Linked DNA regions of Catenulispora sp. EB89. The protein of the gene in region 1 interacts with the protein of each later gene in a pairwise test. Links are inferred from orthologs where the notes say so. Each region holds a gene or a part of one and is shown in the gene's direction. Other genes may lie near its edges.

What was found.
Region 2: the proteins of ABH920_RS46445 (region 1) and paaC interact in binary tests that used the Escherichia coli proteins (3 or more experiments, as listed by UniProt). The link is inferred for Catenulispora sp. EB89 from one-to-one orthologs.

The regions. Positions count from the first base shown.
Region 1 is NZ_JBGCCU010000039.1:79,048-82,504, forward strand. What follows is about bases 99-3,000. They hold ABH920_RS46445 (response regulator), read left to right. Parts: upstream 99-1,122; coding sequence 1,123-1,878; downstream 1,879-3,000. Other genes in these bases: ABH920_RS46440 (ATP-binding protein), read left to right, coding at 99-1,114; ABH920_RS46450 (RNA polymerase-binding protein RbpA), read left to right, coding at 2,284-2,619. Outside these bases: more of ABH920_RS46440, read left to right, coding at 1-98; ABH920_RS46455 (hypothetical protein), read right to left, coding at 3,266-3,457. UniProt on the Escherichia coli protein: Member of the two-component regulatory system DpiA/DpiB, which is essential for expression of citrate-specific fermentation genes and genes involved in plasmid inheritance.
Region 2 is NZ_JBGCCU010000004.1:239,105-242,659, reverse strand. The notes cover bases 474-3,473. They hold paaC (1,2-phenylacetyl-CoA epoxidase subunit PaaC), read left to right. Parts: upstream 474-1,583; coding sequence 1,584-2,363; downstream 2,364-3,473. Other genes in these bases: ABH920_RS10700 (2Fe-2S iron-sulfur cluster-binding protein), read left to right, coding at 3,092-3,473; paaD (1,2-phenylacetyl-CoA epoxidase subunit PaaD), read left to right, coding at 2,392-3,069; paaB (1,2-phenylacetyl-CoA epoxidase subunit PaaB), read left to right, coding at 1,303-1,587; paaA (1,2-phenylacetyl-CoA epoxidase subunit PaaA), read left to right, coding at 474-1,306. Also shown: ABH920_RS10725 (nuclear transport factor 2 family protein), read right to left, coding at 1-224; more of paaA, read left to right, coding at 347-473; more of ABH920_RS10700, read left to right, coding at 3,474-3,555. UniProt on the Escherichia coli protein: Component of 1,2-phenylacetyl-CoA epoxidase multicomponent enzyme system which catalyzes the reduction of phenylacetyl-CoA (PA-CoA) to form 1,2-epoxyphenylacetyl-CoA. The subunit C may be essential for structural integrity of the alpha subunit.

The DNA.
Region 1 (3,457 bases):
GTTCGGCGCGGCGCTCGGCGTCGGCGCGCTGGCCTCCTACGCCCTGGCCCGCCGCCTGAAGCGCCGCACCTTCGGCCTGGAGCTCGACGAGATCTCCAAGCTCCTGCAGGAGCGCGAGGCCGTCCTGCACGGCATCCGCGAGGGCATGATCGCCTTCGACCGGGCCGGCCGGGTCAGCATGGTCAACGACGAGGCGCGGCGGCTGCTGGGCCTGCCGATGTTCGGCGGGGTCGGCGGCTACCTGGAGGACGTCGTGCCGCCCGGGCGGCTGCAGGACCTGCTCTCCGGCGAGATCGAGGGCAAGGACCAGGTCGTGCTGACCGACGATTACTACCTGACGGTGAACCGGATGCCGGTGACGCTGGCCGGCCGGCCGCACGGCGCGGTGGTCACGCTGCGGGACCGCACCGAGCTGTCCGGGCTGCTGCGCGAGCTGGACAGCGTCACCAGCCTCACCGACGCGCTGCGGGCCCAGCAGCACGAGTTCTCCAACCGCATGCACACCGTCGCCGGCCTGCTGGAGCTCGGCGAGACCGACGAGGCGCTGCAGTTCCTCACCGACCTGTCCGGGGCCGAGGCCGCGTTCGCCGAGTCGGTGCGCTCCCGGATCGCGCCGTCGGTCCTGGTCGGGCTGATCCTGGCCAAGGCCGCGGTCGCCGGGGAGCGCGGCGTGGAGCTGGAGCTGACCGACGACACCTGGCTCGGCGACACCCCGGACAAGGTGCAGGCGCTGACCACGGTGCTGGGCAACCTGATCGACAACGCCTTCGACGCCGTCTCCGGGCCCGGCGTCGACCCCGGCAAGCAGGGGCGGGTGCTGGTCTCGATCGTCGAGGACGACGACGGGATCGGCGTCCGCGTCGCCGACAACGGCCCCGGCGTCCCGGCCGGGGCGGCCGAGCACGTCTTCACCGACGGCTTCACCACCAAGCCGGCAACGGGTTCGATGCGAAGGGGTCTCGGTTTGGCCCTGGTGCATCGGCTGGTGCAGCGTCTCGGGGGTAGCATCACGGCGTCGGAGGGGCCCGGCGCGGTGTTCACCGTGCGGCTGCCGAAGGCTGCCGAGAACCGGGGGACGCTGCTGAGCACCGGAGGAGGCACGAGACCACGATGAGCGCCGCCATGGCCGCTGCCGGCCCGCCTTCACCCCAGTCGTCGCACGGCGCCGTCGCCGGGACCGTGCGGGTCCTGGTCGTCGACGACGACTACCGGGTCGCGAAGATCCACGCCGCGTACGTCGACCGCACCCCCGGCTTCGCCGTCTGCGGCCAGGCGCACTCCGCCGAGGCGGCCCTGGACCTGATCGAGGTGCTGCGGCCGGACCTGGTGCTGATGGACGTGTACCTGCCCGACGGCGACGGGCTCGGGGTGATCCGCAAGCTGCTGGAGGCGCCGGAGTCGGGCGAGTCCGGCCCGCGCCCGGACTTCGTGGTGATCACGGCGGCCCGCGACGTGAGCACGGTGCGCACCGCGATGCAGCTCGGGGCCGTGCACTACCTGGTGAAGCCGTTCGGCTACCCGGCGATGGCCGAGAAGCTGACCTCCTACCTGGACCTGCGGCGCCGGATGGAGACGCTGGACGACGCGGACGCCGACCAGGCCGACGTGGACGAGCTGTTCGGGCTGCTGCGCGGCCAGCCGGCGCTCCCGGCGCTCCCGGCCAAGGGGCACTCGGCGCCGACGCTGGAGCTGGTGCGCAACGCGGTGCGGGCGGCGGGCGGCGACGTGTCGGCCTCGGAGGTGGCCGAGCGAGTGGGGATCTCACGTCCGACGGCGCAGCGCTATCTCAGCTATCTGACTCGGCACGGGGTGGTGCGGCTGCAGCTGCGCTACGGGACGACCGGGCGTCCGGAGCACCGGTACTCGGCGGTGGGGTGAGGCGGGGGTCGGGTTTTCTCCGGCCGTGTTCTCCCGCTGCGTCTCCTGACGCGTTTTCCCGACGCGTTCCCCGTCACGCCGCGCGCCGACCCGGATTCGCTCGCACAGGGTGTCCGCCAGTGCGTGCCGCGTGGTCGAAAACCCTTGCGGGCCCTCGGAAACCGCACACGCCGCGTCATCGGCGCCAGTCCGCACGGACGCCACCAGCAGTCGCGCTTCGATAACGAAACCCTGACTTCCGCCCCTATTTGTCCGTTTATCGCAGCGCCAAGGCGGCGATTTCCGGCTGGTCCTGCTGAATCGTGCATCAGCACATGCCTACACTGTCTGCACCGCATCTCCACGGGCGCTCGGGCACCCAGGGGCGGCGGGGCGTGTAGATCGGAACCCAAGGGAGACCAGACAGTGGCAAGTGGAAACGCGATCCGAGGCAGCCGCGTCGGTGCGGGACCGATGGGGGAGGCCGAGCGCGGCGAGAGCGCCCCTCGGGTGTTCGTCTCTTTCTGGTGCGTGAACAAGCACGAGACCAAGCCCTCCTTCGCCAGCGACGCGCAGATCCCCGACACCTGGGACTGCCCCCGCTGCGGCTTCCCCGCCGGCCCGGACAAGGACAACCCCCCGGCGCGCTCGCGCACCGAGCCCTACAAGACCCACCTGGCGTACGTCCGCGAACGCCGCTCCGCCGAGGACGGCGACCAGATCCTCGCCGAGGCCCTGGCCAAGCTGCGCGGCCAGATCTGAGGACCAGCCGGTCCGGGCCCCGACGCCCCGATCCGCGCGGAACCGCCCGCACCACCGCACCACCCGCGTCACCGCCCGGCCGCGCTCCACTCGGTCCTCGGGCGATGGGCGCTGGCGTGCTGCGCCGGCGGCGCTGAGCTGCTGACGTGCCGAAGCCCCGCCTTCCGGATGCGGAGGGCGGGGCTTTCGCGCGCGATGCCGGGCTGCCCGCTGTCGGTGAGCGGACAGCCGATGTGTGGTCAGGCGGGCAGGCGGCCGAGCTGGTGGGCGGGCGGCGGGCGGCGGTCGGTCGGGCAAGCGGTCAGGCAGTCGGTCGGTCGGTCAAGCGGTCAGGCAGTCGGTCGGTCGGTCAAGCGGTCAGGCCGTCGGGCCGTCGGTCGGTCGGGCGGTTGGGCAAGCAGTCAGGCGGGCGTGTGGTCGGGCGGTTGGGCAAGCGGTCAGGCGGGCGAGTGGGCGAGCGGGCGAGCGGTCGGGCGGTCGGGCGGTCGGTCAAGCGGGAAGGCAAGCAGGCGGTCGGGCGAGTGGTCGGGCCGTCGGGCAAGCGGTCAGGCGGCCGGGCAAGCGGCCGGGCGGTCGGGCGGTCGGCTTGGTGGTCGGGCAAGCAGTCAGGCGATCAGGCAAGCAGGCGGTCGGGCAGGCCATGTGGTCAGGCGGTCAGATCTCGTTTCGGCGGCTCCCACTTCAGCGCGAGCTCGATACCCTCCTCGATCCGGCCCAGCCGGAGCAAAGCCTCGGCGCACTTCAGCGATGCCCAGCGCAATCTCCCACTGAGCGGAGCGAGCACGCCGACCGCGTCCTCCCACCGCCGGGCACGCGATAGGAGCAAGGCACTGTGGAA
Region 2 (3,555 bases), on another replicon or contig:
TTGGGGGAGCGGCCGTCTTTCGGCAGTTGCTCGTAGTAGGCCGCCATTCCGCTGCGGATCTGCTCGCGACCTTCCAGCCTCCTGGGGAACGTGGCGCCGGCGGGCACGAGCGGGGCCTCGTAGACGCCGTCCTCCGTGAAGTTCTCGGCGAGGGCGTCGGGGTTCCGGGTCATGGTGCCGGCGTAGATGTAGCTCTGGAAGATCTGCTGCGGCGTTCGGGACATGGGCCCATCATCACAGCGGGACGTGCGGCGTTCCCGATGATTTCGCCGTCTCCTTGTTGACACCGCCGCCATCCCGGCGGGACCATGGAACCGAACGTTCGGTCGGTTGAGAGGTGGATGCCGTGACGGAGCCGCTGGACACGTCGGCGCTGCAGGAGCGCTTCGACGGGCTGATCGCCGCCGACGAGCGGATCGAGCCGCGGGACTGGATGCCGGAGGCGTACCGCAAGACGCTCGTGCGCCAGATCGCGCAGCACGCGCACTCCGAGATCATCGGGATGCAGCCGGAGGGCAACTGGATCACGCGCGCCCCCTCGCTGCGGCGCAAGGCGATCCTGCTGGCGAAGGTGCAGGACGAGGCCGGGCACGGGCTCTACCTCTACGCGGCCGCCGAGACGCTCGGCGTGGACCGCGCCGACCTGCTCGACGCGCTGCACAACGGGCGTCAGAAGTACTCCTCGATCTTCAACTACCCCACGCTGACCTGGGCCGACATCGGCGCCGTCGGCTGGCTGGTGGACGGCGCGGCGATCATCAACCAGATCCCGCTCCAGCGCTGCTCCTACGGTCCCTACGCGCGGGCCATGGTGCGCATCTGCAAGGAGGAGTCCTTCCACCAGCGGCAGGGCTTCGAGCTGCTCAACGACCTGGCGCACGGCACGCCCGAGCAGCACGCCATGGCGCAGGACGCGCTGGACCGCTGGTGGTGGCCGTCGCTGATGATGTTCGGCCCGCCGGACGCCGAGTCCTCGCACTCCGCGCAGTCCATGGCCTGGCGCATCAAGCGGCACTCCAACGACGACCTGCGGCAGCGCTTCGTCGACATCAGCGTCCCGCAGGCCGAGGCGCTGGGGCTCACCATCCCGGACCCGGACCTGCGGTGGAACGAGGAGCGGGGGCACTACGACTTCGGCGTGATCGACTGGACGGAGTTCCAGGAGATCCTGGCCGGCAACGGGCCGTGCAACCGGCAGCGCGTCGCGGCGCGGGTGCAGGCGCACGAGGACGGCGAGTGGGTTCGGCAGGCGGCTATGGCCTATGCGGCCAAGCACAGTGACAGTGAGAGGGACGTGGCGGCGTGAGTAGCGGTCTGCCTCTGTGGGAGGTCTTCATCCGCGGGCGGCGTGGGCTGTCGCATCAGCACGTCGGGAGCGTGCACGCCTCGGACGCGGAGATGGCGCTGCGCAATGCGCGAGATCTCTATACGCGGCGCGGCGAGGGGGTCTCCATTTGGGTCGCCCCGGCGGCTGCGATCTCCGCTTCCTCGCCGGACGAGAAGGAGCCCTTCTTCGACCCGGCTGCGGACAAGGTCTATCGGCATCCGACGTTCTACCGGGTTCCGGAAGGCGTGAAGAACCTGTGACTACCTCTACAGAGCCCTCTGAGTCCTCTGCGCCGGTTGCGCAGTACGCGCTCCAGTTGGGCGACGACGCGCTGATCCTGTCGCACCGGCTGTCGGAGTGGTGCGCGCATTCTCCGGAGCTGGAGGAGGACGTCGCCCTGGCGAACCTCGCGCTGGACCTCTTGGGACAGGCGCGGACGCTGCTCACGTATGCGGGCTCTCTAGAGGGCGCAGGGCGTTCTGAGGACGACCTGGCGTTCCTGCGCACGGAGCGGGAGTTCCGCAACGTGCTGCTGGTGGAGCAGCCCAACGGCGACTTCGCGGCGACCATCGCGCGGCAGCTGTACTTCGCGACGTACCAGAGCGAGCTGTACGCGGCCCTGTGCGATTCGACGGACCCGGAACTCTCCGCGCTCGCGGCGAAGGCGGTGAAGGAGGTCGCCTACCACCGCGACCACGCCGTGCAGTGGACGCTGCGCCTCGGCGACGGAACCGAGGAGAGTCACCGCCGCATGCAGACCGGACTGGAGCAGCTCTGGCCGTACACGGCGGAACTGTTCTTCGCGGATCCGATCGCCTCCGCGCTGGTGGAATCCGGCGTCGCGGTCGACCCGCGCACGCTGCGGCCCGCGTGGGAGGCCTCGGTCGCCGGCGTGGTCGAAGCCGCGACCCTGACGATGCCGGCCGACGGCTGGCAGCCGCACGGCGGGCGCACCGGACGGCACAGCGAGGGATTCGGGCTGCTGCTGGGCGAGATGCAGGCGCTGCACCGGCAGTACCCCGGGGCTAGCTGGTAGACGCGAGAAGACGACGGAGGTGGCGAAGATGGCGATTGTCGAGCAGCGCATGGCGCTCGACCTGGCGGCGCTGGAAGCCGCCGCATCGGCGGTCCCCGACCCGGAACTCCCGGTGGTGACCCTCGGCGACCTCGGCATCATCCGCGGCGTCTCGCTCGCGGACGACGGCGCGGTCGAGGTGCGCATCACCCCGACGTTCGTGGGCTGCCCGGCCACCGAAGTCATCGCTACCGACGTCCGCACAGCGGTCGCGAACCGCCTCCGCGAGTCCGGTGCCTCCGAGATCGAGGTGCGCACACGCACCGCGATGTCACCCCCCTGGAGCACCGACTGGATCAGCGCCGCCGGCCGCCGCAAGCTCGCCGAGCACGGCATCGCCCCGCCGACCGGCGCGGCACGGCACGCGGGCGGTCCGGTCGCCGTGACGATCGGGCGCGTCGGCGATGGGCGCGCGGTCGAGTCCGGCGGCGCATCTGATCGCGCGTCGGCTGGCAGCAGTCCTGTCTCTCCTTCCCCCGCCCCCCACCCGCCCTTCCAAAATCGCGCAGCCCAGGCCGCAGCTCGAACCGCCGCCGCCGCCCCCGCCTGCCCCCGCTGCGGCAGTGCCGACACGCGCGAGATCAGCGCGTTCGGCAGCACCCCGTGCCAGTCCCTGCGTGCCTGTCGGGCGTGCGGGGAGCCGTTCGGGGCCATTAAGTCCCTGTGATCTAGTCCCCTGTGAGAGCGCTGTGACCTTCCTTCCTGTCGTCGGCCTGGACCGGCTCACTGATGACGCCGTGCGCGTCGTGTTCGAGGTGCCCGCGGGGGAGCGGGACGGGTTCCGCTTCGTGCCGGGGCAGCATGTGACGGTGCGGGTGGAGCTCGGCGGGGTCGAGGCTCGGCGGGCCTATTCGCTGTGTGCCGCACCGTGGGGCGATGGGGCCGCGACGCTGAGCATCGCGGTCAAGGAGCTCGGGCCCGGGGGGTTCGGGGAGATCGCGGCGGGCAAGCTCGGGGTCGGGGACCTCGTGGATGTGCTGCCGCCGGCGGGGCGTTTCGTCTTGCAGGAGGGCCCTGAGCACGTCGGTATCGTCGCCGGGAGCGGGGTGACGCCGGTCTTGGCCATGGCCGAGGTCGCGTTGGCTCGCGGGGATCGCTTCACTCTGATTTACGGCAATCGGACTGCCGCCACTGTCATGTTCCTGGAGGAGCT